Regions from separate parts of the Microbacterium pumilum genome, predicted to be linked through region 1. Evidence: predicted binding sites of a transcription regulator. Region 1 holds the regulator's gene; each other region holds the start of a gene.

Region 1 (5,650 bases):
GTCGTGGCCGGCCTTGGTCATCGCGAGCAGCTCGTCCACCAGCGCGCGCGCGGCTGCGACGGCCTCGGCCGAGCCGGTGAGGGTGATCTCGTTGCCGCGCACGAGCACGTCGACGGTCGGATGCTCTCGCTCGACCACTCGCAGCAGTCTGTCCTGCGGGCCGAGAAGCTGGACCATGGCGACGCCGTCCGCGTAGACGCGGTCGACCGTGGGTGAATCGTCAGGCACCGAGACTCTTCTCTTCGAGCCCACCGGCCAGGACATGGGCGTGAACATGGAACACCGTCTGCCCCGCCCTCTCGCCGGTGTTGAAGATGAGACGGAAGTCACCGTCGGAATGCTCGGAGGCGGCGCTGTTCGCCAGTCCGACGAGCTCGACGAGAAGATCGGGGTCGCCGGCGGCCAGCTCGACGACGTTGCGGTAGTCCTCGGTCTTCGGGATCACGAGGAGATGCACCGGGGCCTTGGGTGCGATGTCGCGGATGACGAACGCGTTCTCGGTCTCGGCGATGATCTCGGAGGGGATCTCTCCCTTCAGGATTCTCGTGAAGATCGACGGTTCGCTCATGCTTCAAGTCTAGCGACGGCCTCCGCGGCCGGTCCGCGGCCGCCGACGCCGGCTACCAGCGCCCGAGCTCGGCGCTCACGATCGCGAGGGCGGCCGGTCCGGCGGTCGATGTGCGAAGCACGGTGTCGCCGAGTCGTACCGTCGTCGCTCCGGCCGACGTCAGCGCGTCGAGCTCCTCGGGTGCGATGCCGCCCTCCGGTCCGACGACGAGGACGATGTCGTCATCCGTCGTGAACGACAGCGCGGTGAGGGCGGTCTCGGCGGTCGGCTCCAAGACCAGCACACGGGCGGCCGCGGCACGGTGCGAAAGGTCGGCGGTGGTCTGCAGCGCGGCGACCTCGGGGAGCCAGGCGCGGTGCGCCTGCTTGGCGGCCTCGCGGACGATCGCCGCCCAACGTGCGCGACCCTTGGCCGCCTTGGCCTCATCCCATCGCGACACGCTCCGCGCCGCCTGCCACGGCACGATCTCGTCGACGCCGAGCTCGGTCGCCGTCTGCACCGCGAGTTCGTCCCGGTCGCCCTTGGCGAGGGCCTGCACCAGCACGATTCGCGGTCTGGGCCGCGGCACGTCGGAGCGGGCGAGGATCCGCACCACGACCTCGCGAGGCGCCACCGACTGGCACTCCCCCGTCAGCCACGCTCCGCGACCGTCGCCGATCGTGACGTCCTCGCCGACTCGCACCCGCCGTACCGTGGCCGCGTGATGCGCCTCTGCGCCGGTGAGCGTCACGACGTCCCCGGCACCCGCAGCTGTGGGCTCGTCGAGGACGAAGTGGAGCGGCATCCGGCTCAGCCGTTCCGGAAGCGATCGCGGAGCTTCGCGAACAGTCCCTGGTGGAACTCGGCAAGCCGCGGCCCCGGAGCCTTCGTGCGCCGGGCGAACTCCTCGATGAGCGCGCGCTCCCTGGCGTCGAGGCGCGTGGGCGTGACGACGTGCACGCCGACCCGCAGATCGCCGCGCTGCGAGCCGCGTAGCGGGGTGATGCCGCGGCCCTTGATGGTCAGGATGTCGCCGGCCTGCACGCCGGGCCTGAGCTCGAGTTCGACGGAGCCGTCGAGTGACTCGATCGTCGTCGTGGTGCCGAGGATGGCATCGGGCATCGAGACCTCGAGCGTGGCGAGCAGATCGTCGCCGTCACGGCTGAAGGTCTCGTGCGGAGACACCGTGACCTCGATGTACAGGTCGCCGTTGGGGCCGCCGGCAGGACCGACCTCGCCCGAGCCGGGCAGCTGAAGCCGCAGACCGGTCTCGACGCCGGCGGGGATGTCGAGCGACACCGTTCGGCGGGCGCGTACACGGCCTTGTCCCTGGCAGGTCGCGCAAGGGTACGGGATCGTCGTGCCGTAGCCCTGGCAGACGTTGCAGGGCTGCGTGGTCACCACGTTGCCGAGGAGGCTGCGCACCTGCCGCTGCACGTTTCCGCTGCCATGGCAGATGTCGCACGTCACGGGCGAGGTGCCCGGCTGGCAGCAGGAGCCCTTGCATGTCTCGCAGACCACCGCGGTGTCGACCTCGATCTCTCGGTGGACGCCGAACACGACATCCCCGAGCTCGAGGGTGACGCGCACCAGTGCGTCCTGTCCGCGCTCGCGCCGTGAGCGCGGGCGACCCGCCCGGCCGCCTCCGGCCGCGCCGAAGAACGTCTCGAAGATGTCGCTGAAGCCGCCGAACCCGCCGGCACCTCCGGCGCCGCCGAACGGCTGGTCACCGCCCATGTCGTAGCGGGCGCGCTGGTCAGGGTCGCTGAGCACGTCATAGGCGTGAGTCACGAGCTTGAACCGTTCGGACGCCTCCGCACCGGGGTTCACGTCGGGGTGCAGCTGCCGCGCCAGGCGTCGGTACGCCTTCTTGATCTCGTCGGTGCTCGCATCGCGCGCGACGCCGAGCACCTCGTAATGGTCAGCCACAATCGCCTTCCTTGCCGCGGCACGCCGCGGATCGTGTCAATTCGTCGCCGACGTTCAGCGGCTGCTCTCGTCTTCTTCGAGCAGCCGCGTGAGGTAGCGGGCCACAGCCCGCACGGCGGCGAGGTTCGTCGGGTAATCCATTCGCGTCGGTCCGAGCACGCCCACGCGGGCGCGCGAACCGGTGGCGTCGTAATCGCTTGCGAGCACCGAGGCCTCACCCAGACCGAACGGCTCGTTCTCGCGGCCGATGCTCGTGGCGAGCCCCTGGTCGTCGGCGACCATCTCGCTCATGAGCCGGAGTATCGTCACCTGCTCCTCGATGGCCTCGAGAAGGGGGTAGATGCTGCCGCGGAAGTCGGCCTCGCGTCGCGCGAGGGTGGCGCTTCCGGCGAGGACGAGCCGGTCCTGACGGAACTCCTCCAGCTCCTCGGCGACGACCCGCAGAATCACCGCGATGGCTGCGTCGCGTGACGCGGCTGCCGGACTGGCCTGCGCGAGGTGGTCGCCGATGCGCTGCACGCCTTCACGCACCGAGCGGCCGACGAGGAGCGTGCCGAGTTCGGCGCGCATCCGGGCCAGATCCTCGTCGTCGAAATCGGCGCCGACGACCGTCATCCGCTGCGAGACCCGACCGGTGTCGGTCACGACGATGACGAGCATGCGTCCAGCGCCGAGCTGCACGAGCTCGACATGCGTGACGCGTGCTCGCGCGAACGACGGGTACTGGACGATGGCGACCTGGCCGGTCAGCTGGGTGAGTGCCCGCACGGTGCGGACCAGCACGTCGTCGAGGTCACCGGGGCCCTCGAGGAACGAGGAGATCGCGGTGCGCTGGGCGGGGCTGAGCGGGCGCAGAGCCGAGAGGTGATCGACGAACACCCGGTAGCCCTTGTCGGTGGGCACACGGCCCGATGAGGTGTGCGGGGCGGCGATGAGCTCTTCGTCTTCGAGGAGAGCCATGTCGTTGCGGATGGTCGCGGCAGACACGCCGAACGCGTGCCGTTCGACGATCGCCTTGCTGCCGACGGGTTCTCGCGTGTCGACGTAGTCCTGGACGATCGCTCGCAGCACCTGCAGACCGCGTTCGCTGACCATCCCGCCTCCTCACGCCGCTCTCGGCACCAGGGTCACTGGCACTCGCATGACTGGAGTGCCAATTCTACCGGATGGATCCTGCCCGGTCTGGAAGCGCGTCAGTCGGTGAGCGCCCGCACCACGGCATCGGCGAGCAAGCGCCCGCGCCGGGTGAGCACGATCGTGCCGCGCACTGCCGACGGCCCGTCCACCAGGCCATCGGCGATCAGCGCCGCGACCGCATGGCGCCCCTCGCCCAGCAGCTCGGAGATGGGCAGTCCCTCGCGGATCCGGGTGCGCAGCAGCACGCTCTCGAGCGCGCGAGCCGCGGCATCCGGCCTCTCACGACCAGCCGCGGGAGACTCACCCGCCGCGAGCCGCTGTGCGTAGGCCGCGGGATGCTTGACGTTCCAGAAGCGCACACCCCCGATGTGGCTGTGTGCGCCGGGGCCGAAGCCCCACCAGTCGGTGCCCTGCCAGTAGGCGAGGTTGTGACGAGAGCGCTGCGACTCGTCTCGCGCCCAGTTCGACACCTCATACCACTCGTAGCCGGCCGCGGCGAGCAGCTCGTCGGCGAGCTCGTACATGTCGGCCTGCAGGTCGTCATCGGGCGCCGGCACCTCGCCGCGACGGATCTGCCGCGAAAGCTTCGTGCCGTCCTCGACGATCAGCGCGTACGCCGAGATGTGATCGGGCGCGAGCGCGATGGCCTCTTCGAGCGATGTGCGCCAGTCGTCGAGTGTCTCCTCCGGTGCGCCGTAGATCAGGTCCAGGCTGACATCGAGCCCCACGCTGCGCGCGGCGATCAGCGCCGTCCGCACGTTCGCCGGCTCGTGCGTGCGGTCGAGCGCCGCGAGCACGCGCGGGACCGCCGACTGCATACCGATCGACATCCTGGTGATTCCGGATACCGCGAGCTCGGCCGCGACGTCATCCGTCACCGTGTCGGGATTGGCCTCGACGGTGACCTCGGCATCCGCCTCGATCCCGAACGCCGAACGCACTCCCCCGAGCATCCGTCCGAGATCGCCCGGCGGCAGGAGTGTCGGCGTGCCGCCGCCGAAGAACACGGTGCGCGCCGGCCGGAGCGGGCCTGATGCCTCCAGCACCCGCCGGGCGAGGGTGATCTCCTGCAGCAGCGTGTCGGCGTACTGGTCCTGCCTTGCCCCTTGCAGCTCACTCGATGTGTAGGTGTTGAAGTCGCAGTAGCCGCACCGAACGCGGCAGAACGGCACGTGCAGATAGACGCCGAACGATGTGCGGGCGTCGATCGCCGTGCCGGGCGGCAGTGAGCCGTCGGCCGGCGCCGGCTCGCCGAGCGGCAGCGCGGAGCCCATCAGCGCCTCACGCGGATGTGCTGTACAGCGGCGAGATCGCGCGGAGATACCGCGTGAACAGCTCCCGTCGGCGTCGGCGCGTCAGCCGAGGCAGCACCTTGTAGAGCACGGCCTCGGGGGCGTCGAACGCGCGGACGGTGAACCAGACCTCATCCTTGTCGTTCCACTCGAGCATGAACGACTCCTCGCCGCTCACGACCGAATCCGACACCGTGCCGAGCGCGAATCCCACGCGACGTGGTTCTTCGACGGCGAAGATGACTCGCAGCACGGCATCCGCGCGCAGGCCTTTCACCCGGCCGTCGACGCGGATCGTGGTGCCCGCTCCGACGTAGGGGGTGCCGTCCGCGTCGTAGCGCAGATCGGCATCGGTGCGGCTCGGCGCGATCGCGTTGCCTTCCCCGTCGAAGCTGACACCTGAGTACATGGGTCCGGATGCCGGGCGCACATCTTTGAGCTCCAGCCCGGCTCCCCGCTGCGCCGCCCAGGACAGCAGAGCATCGCTCGCGGTCTGGAAACGAGACTCGCCGCTGCCGATCCGCCACGACTCCTCGGCCGGGATGCTCCGCTCCGGCGGGTACTGCATCAGGTCGGGCGCCTGCGTCGCGCCGACGGCGGCGTAGTCGACGGTGTCGTCCCGGAAGGTTCCTCGACGCATGGTGTTCAGCCTACCGATCTGCGCAGCGCGCGCACCGGCAGCCTGACGGCGCCGGGGCGCGGCATCCGCTACTTCTTCTCTTTGCTCTCGGTGTCGCCGGAGAGT
Region 2 (5,650 bases), 1.5 Mb from region 1:
AGTTCGACTCCCGACGGTCGGAGGCCCCCGGAGCATCACCAGGCTATTGCGATGGGGTCGCCGGATGCGACGCGCGAGTGACAGAATTTCAGGGACCGAAGGTGGAACATGAGGCTCCAGCAGATCGCTCAGCACGCCGAGGACCTCGGTCGCGCCGCGGACTTCTACCGCGTGCTGCTCGAGGCCGAGCCGCTGGCGCGGTTCGATGAGCCAGGTCTGCTCTTCTTCGAGCTGGACGGGGTGCGGCTGCTGCTCGACCGCAACGCGCCGACATCCCTCATCTACCTGTACGTCGACAACGTGCACGAGACCCTCGAGCGACTCGGTGGCCTCGCCGATGTCGTGTCGCACCCGCATGTGATCTTCCACCACCACGATGACACCCTCGGCCCGGCCGAGCACGACGAGTGGCAGGCGTTCATCAGGGATTCCGAAGGCAACACCGTCGGGTTGATCGCGTTCCAGCGGCCATAGTGCGGCCCAGTGCGGGTGTCGGTGACTTCCGGGCCGATCAGCCCTGGCAAATCCCAGCACTCTGCCTGTCGACACACGTCGGATTCGCGCATCCTGCTCGTCACCTGAGTGGATTGCCGGGCACTATGCGCACAGGGCGTAGTCTGGCGGAGTGAGCGCATACGTCTCGGCGTTCGAGCTGTTCTCCATCGGAGTAGGACCCTCGAGCTCCCACACGGTCGGCCCGATGAGGGCGGCCCTCGACTTCGCGACCCGTCTGCGCGAAACGGGAGCGCTCGACCAGGTGGCGCGCGTCACGTGCACCCTGTACGGATCGCTCGGCGCGACGGGTATCGGCCACGGCACCCCAGACGCCGTCGTCGCGGGACTGCAGGGCCTGGCTCCCGAAACCGTGGATCCGGATGCCGTTCGCGCGGCGTGGAGCGAGTGGCCCGACGGTGAGCAGCTCGTGCTCGACGGCGCGCACGCCGTGCCGTTCTCGAAGGCCGACATCGTCTTCGCCCCGCGAACGCGTCTGCCCGGACATCCGAATGCGATGACGCTCGAGGCATGGGGCACGGATGCCGCACCCGCCGCGTCACCGAACAGCGACGATGCCGCACGAGCGGCGATCGGAATACGGGCGACGGGCAGCGCACCCGCTCAGGCGCCGATCGTCGCGAGCGACCAAGGACTCCTGTCGCGAGAGACGTACTACTCGGTGGGGGGAGGGTTCATCCGGCGCGACGGGGATCCTTCGACAGGCTCGGGGACCGCGTCGAGCAAGCCCGCGTATCCGCTCGACTTCGCCAGCGCGGACGCGCTCATCGAGCTGTGCGACGAGCGCGGCATCACGATCGCCGAGGCCGCCCGCATCAACGAAGAGGCGCTGCGCAGCGACGAAGAGATCGCCGCCGGGCTCGACGCCATCTGGGACACCATGGCCCGATGTGTCGAGGCGGGTCTGCACGTCGACGGTCTGCTGCCAGGCATGCTCCAGGTCAAGCGGCGGGCATCGGCGATCCGCGAACAGCTCGAAGCAGCGGAGGCCGATGGGCGCAGGGAGCTGCCGGGGGAGTGGCTCGGCGCCTTCGCCCTCGCGGTCAATGAAGAGAACGCCGCGGGTGGGCGCGTGGTCACCGCACCGACCAACGGCGCCGCCGGCATCCTGCCCGCCGTCGCCATGTACTGGTGGCGATTCCTCGCCGACTCAGGGCTCGGTGCAGGCAACGCCGTGACCCCGTACGGTGAGCTCGTCGGCAGCGCGCTCCTCGGCTTCTCCGCGCCGGCGGGCCCGCTCGACCCCGATCCGATCGACGAGGAACTCGTGGCCGAGGCGAACCGCCGGCGCGGCATCCGTCGCTTTCTGCTGACCGCGACCGCGCTCGGGTCGCTCTTCAAGGCGAACGCGTCGATCTCGGGCGCCGAAGGCGGGTGCCAGGCCGAGGTCGGCTCGGCGTGCGCGATGGCCGCCGGCGGGCTGACCGCTGTCATGGGTGGCACCAACCGCCAGATCGAGAACGCCGCCGAGATCGCGATGGAGCACCACCTCGGCCTGACGTGCGACCCCGTCGGCGGGCTCGTGCAGATCCCGTGCATAGAGCGCAACGCCATCGCCGCCTCGACCGCCGTGACCGCCGCCCGGCTCGCGTTGCGCGGTGACGGGTCGCACTACGTGTCACTCGACACGGTCGTCGAGACCATGCGGCAGACCGGCATCGACATGTCGACGAAGTACAAGGAGACCAGCGAAGGCGGTCTCGCGGTCAACGTCATCGAGTGCTGACCGATGCTGGCCCGGTTCGTTCTGGGCGAACAGAAATCTCATTAGCACTCGGGATGCCAGAGTGCTAGTCTGGGCGTAGTTGAGTCGAGTCGGCTCAACTCTACGAACGAGAGGAGATTCCCATGGCCACCTATGACCCCAGCCGAGACTTCGACCGCCTCGCGTCAAGTCTCTTCGACACGCGCAGAGGCCCGCGCCGAATGCCGATGGACCTGTACCGCGATGGCGACCACTACGTCCTGACCGCCGATCTGCCGGGTATCGACCCCGGTTCGGTTGACATCGACGTCGACGGTCAGCTGCTCACGATCCGCGCGGAGCGGACGCTGCGCAACGGCGACGACGTCAAATGGATCACACGCGAGCGAGAGGCCGCCAGCTTCCTGCGTCAGCTCAACCTGGGGCAGGGCATCGACACCGAGCGCATCTCGGCGAACTACAGCAACGGCGTGCTCAGCGTCACGATTCCGGTGAGCGAGCGGGCAAAGCCGCGCAAGATCGAGGTCATGTCAGGCAGCGATGCCTCAGTGATCCAGGCGCACGAGAACGCCGAGGAGCCGCAGCCGATCGACCAGTGACCGGTCGACACCGAGTCGAATCACGCTCCACTCTGGGAGCCGCTCCCGCCTCGCGACGGGGGCGGCTCCGGCATTTCCACGAGCAACCGGGCGTCGCCCGCTGCGTGGGCGCGTTCTAGGCTGACGCCATGCCCGAGTACGCCGTCCCCACGCCCAAGCGGCGCCGTGGTCGGCCGCGCGGCGGCGAGTCCGGCGCGCGCGATCGGATCATCGCCTCGGCCATCGAGGAGTTCGGCGAACTCGGCTACGACGGTGCGACGATGCGCGGGATCGCGGCGCGGGCCGGCGTGGATGCCGCATTGCTCCACCACTACTTCGGCACGAAGGCCGACCTGTTCGCCGAGACGGTGGGTGCGCCGATGCGGCCGGATGTCGACATCCCGGCCCTGCTTGCAGGACCTCGCGACGTGCTGGGCGAGCGCATCGTGCGCTACGTGCTCGAAGCGTGGGAGCGCCCCGAGACCCGCAAGCGCGGTGTCATGCTGCTTCGGGCGGGCATCGGCAACCGACTGGCGACACCGCTGCTGTCGGAGTTCCTGCAGCGCGAGCTGTTCTCGAGGATCGCCGCCCGACTCGACACTCCGGATGCCGCGCTCCGTGCCTCACTCGTCGCGGGCCAGCTGGCGGGGCTGCTCATCACCCGCTATCTGCTGCAGCTGCCGGCGGTGACCGAGGCGACCGTCGACGAACTCGTCGCGCGCGTGGGACCCACCGTGCAACGCTATCTTCTGGAGTGATTCGGCTCGAAGCTCGGAAGGGAATCGCATGTCGTTCCAGGCATACCTCGACAACATCGAAGACAAGACGGGTCTCACGCCACGCCAGTTCATCGAACTCGCCACGGCCAAGGGCTTCGGACCCGGCACGAAGTCCAACGAGATCGTCGCATGGCTCGACGAGGACTACGGCCTCGGGAGGGGACACGCCATGGCTCTCGTGTACGTCATCACGAAAGGCGACAAGATCGACTCGAAGCACGTGGGCACCGGCACCGCGCACAGCGACCCGTCCGACACGCTGTGGCTCGACGGCAAGGCGACCAAACCCGCAACGTGACCCGCCTGCGGCCTCTTGACCCGCTGTTCAGCGCACGAGCATAATTCAACGTGTGATGAATAACACGCCCGCGAATGCGGTCGAAGTGCGCGATCTGAAGGTCCGCCGCGGCACGACCCAGGTCTTCGACGGATTGCAGCTCGACATCCCGCGGGGCCAGATCACGGGTCTGCTCGGTCCTTCGGGGTGCGGCAAGACCACGCTGATGCGCTCGATCGTGGGCGTGCAGAAGATCGACAGCGGCGACGTCACGGTGCTCGACGATCCAGCGGGCACGAGCCCGCAGCGGCGACGAGTCGCCTACGACACGCAGGCCGCATCCGTCTACGGCGACCTCACCGTCAGTCAGAACCTGCGCTACTTCGCCCGGCTGATCGGAGCGCCTCGGTCGGATGTCGATCGAGTCATCGGGCAGGTCGGGCTGCGCGGTCACGCCGACCAGACCATCGCGTCCCTCAGCGGTGGAGAGGAGAACCGCGTCTCACTCGCCGTCGCGATGCTCGGCTCACCGGAGCTCCTGGTGCTCGACGAGCCGACGGTGGGTCTCGACCCGGTGCTGCGCGCCGAACTGTGGACGCTGTTCCGCGCCCTCGCCGATGGCGGCGCGACGCTCGTCGTCTCGAGCCACGTCATGGACGAGGCGCTGCGCTGCGATCGGCTGGTGCTCATGCGGGCCGGGCGCATCATCGCCGACACGACTCCTGCCGGGCTGCTGGCCGAGACGGGCACGGATGACCCGGATGCCGCGTTCCTGGCGCTCGTCGAGCGGGACGAGGCCGCCGGGCACCACGCAGCGCCGGATGTCGACACGGTCGAGGACGCGGATGCCGAGGCGGCTCCCGGTGCGGACACGACTCCGTCCCCCCACACCGAGCCCGAGCATCCGCTCACCCGGCGGGAGCTGCGCGAGGCACACGAGTCCGGTGAACACCACGCGCGCGAGAACGAGGAGGGCGAGCGATGAACGCGACGCTCACCTTCGCCACCGCCGGCCGTGTGCTGCGGCAGCTCAGCCACGATCCGCGATCGATCGTGCTGATGCTCGTCGCGCCCGGCCTGCTGGTCGGACTGTTCGCGTGGCTCTTCAGCGAACAGGAGGGCGTCTTCAACATCTACGGCGGACCGATACTGGGCCTCTTCCCGTTCATCGTGATGTTCCTGATCACCTCGATCACGACCCTGCGCGAGCGTCGGTCCGGCACGCTCGAGCGGCTCATGACCACGCCGATCGGAAAAGCCGACTTCATCGTGGGATACGGACTCGCGTTCGGTCTCATGGCGACGCTGCAGGCGACGATCACCGTGACGTTCGCCGTCTGGATCTGCGGACTCGAGGTCGAGGGCGATGTCTGGCAGCTCGGACTCGTCGCCGTGATCGACGCGATCCTCGGCACCGCGCTCGGGCTGCTCGCGAGCGCCTTCGCGCGCACCGAGTTCCAGGCCGTGCAGTTCATGCCGCTCATCGTCTTTCCGCAGATCCTGCTCGGCGGCCTCTTCATGCCGCGCGATCAGATGCCTGAGGCGCTCTACGTCATCTCCAATTTCCTGCCGCTCAGCTACGCGATCGACGCCATCAACGCGGTCACCGCGGGCGACGACGAATGGGAGGTGTACGGACCGATCCTCGTCGTCGTGGGGTTCGCCGTGGGCTCGCTGATCCTCGCGTCGCTGACGCTCCGGCGGCGCACGCCCTGACGGCGGTGCACAATCTGACGTCGGTGAGCTGGCGTCAGCAGTCGGAAGCCGTCTTGCGCAGCTTCGCAGTCAGGTCGCGCAG
Region 3 (5,650 bases), 1.1 Mb from region 1:
TCAGCCACGACGCGGTCGCGCTCGAACTGGTGCTGCACGCCGCGCTGACCGGTGGATTCGACAACGCAGCGGATGAGGCCTTCGCGGTCGTGACCGACGCCCGCCGGCGCGAGTTCGCGTACTCCGTCTACCGCGGAACCGACGACGACGGGCTGCCCGTGCGCGTGGTCGAATCCGCGCTCGCGCCCCGCGAGTCGCTCGACGGCATCCTTGCGGCGATGGGAGTCGTACGCCGCGACGCCGATCGCATCCCCGCCGCCATGCTCGCGCTGGCAGCCGGCCGCGCACTGGCCGCCGGACGCGTGATCGGGCCGGCAGACGCTCTCTACCTGCGCTCGCCCGACGTCACCCTCTCGACCGGACCGAAGCGGGTGACCGCATGACCGCTCGGCGGGCCACGCTCGACGACCTGGAATCGATCATGGTGCTCGAGCGGGCGTCCTTTCCGACCGACGCATGGTCGGACGCCATGATGCGCGAAGAGCTCGCCTCGCCGCACAGCTGGTACGTCGTCGTCGAAGAGGCCGGGAATCTCGTCGGCTATGCGGGGCTGCGCGCACCCCTCGGGGCATCGGATGCCGACATCCAGACGATCGCCATCGCCGAGGGATCCCGTGGCCGGGGTCGCGGGCGTGCACTCCTCGCGACCCTGCTGGCCGAGGCGGCACGGCGCGGTGCGGCCGTCGTGTTCCTCGAGGTCCGCGCCGACAACCCGGCCGCTCAGGCCCTCTACGCGTCGGAGGGATTCGTCGAACTCGGTCGACGACCGCGGTACTACCAGCCCGATGACGTCGACGCCATCGTGATGCGCCTCGACCTGCCGGCTTGGGTGGCGCGCCCGCGCGCCGACGGCGGAGCCTCCGCTGCCGACGCCGGCGCTGTGGATGCGGGGGCTTGCACGTGACCCTTCGACAGGCTCAGGGGCCGACTGAACCACTCGTCCTGGGCATCGAGACCAGCTGCGACGAGACCGGAATCGGCATCGTCCGCGGCCGGACTCTGCTTTCCAACACGATCGCGAGTTCGATGGATGAGCATGCCCGCTACGGCGGGGTCGTGCCCGAAGTCGCCGCGCGCGCCCACCTCGAGGCGCTGCAGCCGTCGATCGAGGCGGCGCTCGCGGAGTCTCACGTGGGGCTGACCGACATCGACGCGATCGCCGTGACATCGGGCCCCGGACTCGCCGGAGCCCTCATGGTCGGCGTCGGCGCTGCCAAGGCGCTCGCGGTGTCACTCGAGCGCCCGCTGTACGCCGTCAATCACCTCGTCGGCCACATCGCGGCCGACATCCTGGACGCCGATGCGCCGCCGCTCGAGTACCCGACCGTCGCTCTGCTCGTGAGCGGCGGCCACACGTCGCTGCTTCTGGTGCGCGATCTGACAACGGATGTCGAGCTCCTCGGCGAGACGATGGACGACGCCGCGGGCGAGGCGTTCGACAAGGTGGCCCGGCTGCTCGGTCTGCCGTATCCGGGAGGCCCCGAGATCGATCGGGCTGCGGCCGCGGGCGATGCCGACGCGATCCGCTTTCCCCGCGGACTGTCACGCGCATCGGACCTCGCGGCCCACCGGTACGACTTCTCGTTCTCGGGGCTCAAGACCGCCGTCGCCCGATGGGTTGAACAGACCCAGGCTGCCGGCGAAGAGGTCCCCGTCGCGGATGTCGCGGCCTCATTCCGCGAAGCGGTGGTCGACGTGCTCGTGACCAAGGCGCTCGCCGCCTGCGCCGATCACGGAGTGCCGCGACTCCTCCTCGGCGGAGGCGTGATCGCCAACAAGCGGCTGCGCGACGTCGCGATCGAGCGAGCGGATGCGGCGGGTGTGACGGTCCGGATACCCCCGCTGTCGCTGTGCACCGACAACGGAGCGATGATCGCGGCGCTCGCGGCGGAGCTCATCATGGCCGGCCGACCGCCGTCGACGCTCGCCTTCGGGGCGGACTCGACATTGCCGGTCACCGAGATCCAGGTAGCTCCATCACGCGAGGCCGCAGCGTGACCGACCGGTCCGAGGCTCCGGATGCGGCGGCCCCGCATCACGGGGCGACAAGTCCCCGGCCGCCGGCCGTGACCCCCGCGGTCGAGCCGCCGTCGCCGGACATCGCGCTCGCCGACGAAGCATCGCCGCTCCCAGGGGCACACCGAGGGGGCTTCCAGCGACTGCCGACTGCCCCGGTCGATGTGACGACCGTCTCCGCTCCGGCGGAGCCCGGCGCGGAGGGCGCGCCGGAACCAGAGCTGCGGTGGCTCATGCCCGAACCGGTCGGCCCCTACCGCGGACTCGCCGGGTGGGCGCTGGCGTTCTCGATCGCCGGACTTGTCGTCTCGCTGTTCGTGGGATGGGGATTCCCCATCGGTCTGGTCGGCGTCATCTCGGCGATTCTGGCCCTCCGGCGCCCCCTCGAGAATCGCGCCGTGGCCATCTGGGCGCTCGTGCTCGGCGCCGTCTCGGTGATCTACAGCGCCGGCTGGCTGCTGTACGCGGCGAGCCGCGCGAACCTCTTCGGCTGACCGGGGAGCGTCGGTCCCTGAGCTTGTCGAAGGGTCCGACGCGGTGGCGACCCGAGAGCGTCGGTCCCTGAGCTTGTCGAAGGGTCCGACGCGGTGGCGACCGCGGACGCTTCGACAGGCTCAGCGACCGCTGGGTCTCGGGGCCACCGCGGCCGCTTCGACACGCTCAGCCTTCCCCGGCCCAGACCCGTTCCGCCAGGATCGCCACCCGCTTCGCGCCGATGCGCGTGACGAACAGCGTTGCCGACTCGTCTCCGCGCAGCTTGAGCTTCGTGCGCAGTGCGGCGGGATCGACGTCCACTCCCCTCTTCTTGATCTCGAGGCGACCGACGCCGCGGTCCCGGAGCGCCTTCGCGAGCGCTCGCGGCTCGGCGGGGAGCACCTCGTGCACCCGGAACGACGAGACGAACGGGCTCGTGACCGCGGCATCCGAGGTCAGGTAGGCGATGTGCTCGTCGAGCATTCCGGCGTCGAGGCTGCGCGCGACCTCTCCGATGAGGCGCGCCCGGATCACGGCGCCATCGGGTTCGTGCAGATAGGCGCCGAGCGGGCGAGCCGGTTCATCTGCGGCATCCGCCGGCGCGGTGAGCTCGTGAGCGGTGTCGCCCCGGATGACGAGCGCCGCCCGCCGAACGCCCTCGCGGGCGAGTGCCCGAGACCAGAGGACGAGCTCGATCGTCGATCCATCGGCGCTCACCCACTGCGCTTCCACATCGTCGGGGATGAGCTCGCGGTCGAGGCCGGGTCCGAGCTTCACACCCACCGGGACCTGCTCCGCGAGCGCGAACACCCAGTCCAGCGATGGCGACCAGTCTTCGGGGCGTGTGCGCGACGTCTCGGTGTGCCCGGCCGTGCGGCGTGCGGGGTCGAGCCACACCGCGTCGACCGGAAAGGCTCCGGATGCCGCATCCGTCGCAGTCCGCACATACTCCTCCGCTGTGCCGCTGCGGATCGTGACCGCGTCGGAGAACGGTGCGAGGTTGTAGGCGGCGATGGCAGCCGTCACCTCGTCGGCGTCGACCGCCTCGACACGCAGCCCCAGTGCGGCCAGACCGAGAGCATCACCGCCGATCCCGCAACCGAGGTCGGCGACAGAGACGATGCCGGCATCCCGGAAGCGCGCGGCGTGGCGAGCGGCGACGGAGAGTCTCGTCGCCTGCTCGAGCCCTGCGCGGGTGAACAGCATGCGATCGGCGAAGTCGCCGAACTTCGTGTGCGCCTTCATCCGCAGCCGCGTCTGGGTGACGACCGCCGAGACCAGGTCGGGGGAGTGCCCCTGCTTGCGCAGCCGCGAGACGGCGGCCGCGACATCCGCCGTGGACTGCAGCGGATCCTGCTCGTCGAGCAGTCGAAGACCGTCCGGGGTCAGCAGGGCGGTGAGTTCGGCCATGTCCATTCGGCAAGCCTAGGGTCGCCGTTCCAGGCTCGCGGTGCGGTGGAGCCGGCACCAACGGCGTCTTCACGTGACACCGACTGGCACTCACGTTGCGAGAGTGCCAGCGGGTTGCCTAGACTGGCGTTAGCACTCTCACTGTGAGGGTGCTAACCCAGTCTTGTTTCAAAGGAAAGCAGAGGTAGACCCGTGTCGGTTTCCATCAAGCCGCTCGAGGACCGCATCGTCATCCGTCAGGTCGAGGCCGAGCAGACCACCGCAAGCGGTCTGGTCATCCCGGACACTGCCAAGGAGAAGCCCCAGGAGGGCGAGGTCGTGGCCGTTGGTCCCGGCCGCATCGACGACAACGGCAACCGCGTCCCGCTCGACGTCGCCGTGGGCGACCGTGTGCTCTACAGCAAGTACGGCGGAACCGAGGTCAAGTTCGGCGCCGACGAGTTCCTCGTCCTGTCGGCCCGCGACGTCCTCGCGGTCGTCGTCCGCTAGTCCCCGCGCTCCGCGCGATCCGAAGGGTCGGATGCTTCGGCATCCGACCCTTTCGTGTTCGTGGCCAGCGCTTGTCACGAACCCACCGATTCGGACTCGAACCCATTCGTTCACGCCGCACAAGCGAATGGGTTCGTGCATGAATGAGTGGGTTCGAGCATCGGCGGCATGTACTCCGGCCGCCATAGGCTGAGTGGGTGACACGCGACGCTTCGGAGACCGCCGACTCCACGACGGGCCCGATGCCCGTCACGGGTGAGGCGGTCCCCACTGCGCCGCGCCACGCATCCGCCGCCCTCACCGGCGACCCGAGGCGTGAGCGGGCGCTCGGCGGTGTCTACGCCTTCAGCGCCTACCTGATCTGGGGCTTCCTGCCGCTGTACTTCCTGCTGCTCGCACCGACCGGACCGTGGGAGCTCGTCGCGTGGCGCATCGTGCTGTCGCTCGCGTTCTGCGTCGTCCTGCTGGCGATCACGCGCGGATGGCGGCGGCTGGGGGGGATCATGCAGCAGCGCAGGCTGCTGGCGCTGACCGCCCTCTCAGGCGTGCTCATCTACATCAACTGGCAGGTCTTCATCCTGGCCACGCTGACCGGGCATGTCATCGAGACGAGCCTGGGGTACTTCATCAACCCGATCGTCACTGTTCTGCTCGGTGTGGTCGTGCTGCGGGAGCGACTGCGGATCACCCAGTGGGTTGCGATCGCACTCGCCGCGCTCGCGGTGGGCGTGATCATCATCGGCTACGGGGAATTCCCGTGGATCGCGCTGACGCTCGCGGCATCGTTCGGCCTCTACGGACTGGTGAAGAACCGGATCGGTCCTGCGGTCGACGCCGTCAGCGGACTGACCCTGGAGTCGCTCTGGCTCATGCCCGTGGCATCCGCTCTGCTCATCGTCGTGGGCGCGACGGCGGGTCTGTCGATGGGTGCCAACGGTGGGGCTCACGCCGTGCTGCTGAGCCTCGCGGGAGTCGTCACCGCGACACCGCTGCTGTTCTTCGCCGCAGGAGCGCGGCGGGTTCCGCTGACGGTGATCGGACTGCTGCAGTTCCTGACGCCGATCATGCAGTTCGTCATCGGTGCGTGGGTGCTGCACGAGCCCATGACCCGGGAGCGCTGGATCGGTTTCGTCCTGGTGTGGATCGCACTGACCGTGCTGACCATCGACTCGCTGTTGTCCGCTCGCCGCACCCGGCGCGCCGAGCTCGCCTAGCGCACGAAGCGGGCGATGGCCTGCGATGCCTCGGTGATCTTCGCCTC

The links. The regulator HrcA, encoded in region 1, represses chaperone genes, less so after heat shock. The targets are predictions, from matches to a motif close to TTNGCACTCGNNNNNNNCGAGTGCNAA.
Region 2: ABD188_RS20055 (Hsp20/alpha crystallin family protein) is a predicted target of HrcA. The motif match lies at 2,281-2,307, and genes of this name have one in related genera.
Region 3: groES (co-chaperone GroES) is a predicted target of HrcA. The motif match lies at 3,984-4,010, and genes of this name have one in related genera.

What each region holds. Positions count from the first base shown of each region.
Region 1 covers NZ_BAAAOH010000001.1:2,881,631-2,887,280, forward strand. Annotated here, with positions in the region: gene ABD188_RS12880 (PhoH family protein) at 1-264, opposite strand, end outside; gene ABD188_RS12885 (HIT domain-containing protein) at 221-568, opposite strand; gene ABD188_RS12890 (16S rRNA (uracil(1498)-N(3))-methyltransferase) at 621-1,352, opposite strand; gene dnaJ (molecular chaperone DnaJ) at 1,358-2,476, opposite strand; gene hrcA (heat-inducible transcriptional repressor HrcA) at 2,531-3,571, opposite strand; gene hemW (radical SAM family heme chaperone HemW) at 3,670-4,887, opposite strand; gene ABD188_RS12910 (DUF1990 domain-containing protein) at 4,895-5,545, opposite strand; gene lepA (translation elongation factor 4) at 5,614-5,650, opposite strand, start outside.
Region 2 covers NZ_BAAAOH010000001.1:4,426,212-4,431,861, reverse strand. Annotated here, with positions in the region: gene ABD188_RS20065 (VOC family protein) at 109-474, shown strand; gene ABD188_RS20060 (L-serine ammonia-lyase, iron-sulfur-dependent, subunit alpha) at 626-2,239, shown strand; gene ABD188_RS20055 (Hsp20/alpha crystallin family protein) at 2,362-2,817, shown strand; gene ABD188_RS20050 (TetR/AcrR family transcriptional regulator) at 2,946-3,554, shown strand; gene ABD188_RS20045 (DUF4287 domain-containing protein) at 3,583-3,873, shown strand; gene ABD188_RS20040 (ABC transporter ATP-binding protein) at 3,929-4,837, shown strand; gene ABD188_RS20035 (ABC transporter permease) at 4,834-5,568, shown strand; gene ABD188_RS20030 (MarR family winged helix-turn-helix transcriptional regulator) at 5,603-5,650, opposite strand, start outside.
Region 3 covers NZ_BAAAOH010000001.1:1,796,075-1,801,724, forward strand. Annotated here, with positions in the region: gene tsaB (tRNA (adenosine(37)-N6)-threonylcarbamoyltransferase complex dimerization subunit type 1 TsaB) at 1-383, shown strand, start outside; gene rimI (ribosomal protein S18-alanine N-acetyltransferase) at 380-904, shown strand; gene tsaD (tRNA (adenosine(37)-N6)-threonylcarbamoyltransferase complex transferase subunit TsaD) at 901-1,998, shown strand; gene ABD188_RS07935 (DUF4190 domain-containing protein) at 1,995-2,510, shown strand; gene ABD188_RS07940 (class I SAM-dependent methyltransferase) at 2,677-3,906, opposite strand; gene groES (co-chaperone GroES) at 4,093-4,389, shown strand; gene rarD (EamA family transporter RarD) at 4,587-5,603, shown strand; gene ABD188_RS07955 (metal-sensitive transcriptional regulator) at 5,600-5,650, opposite strand, start outside.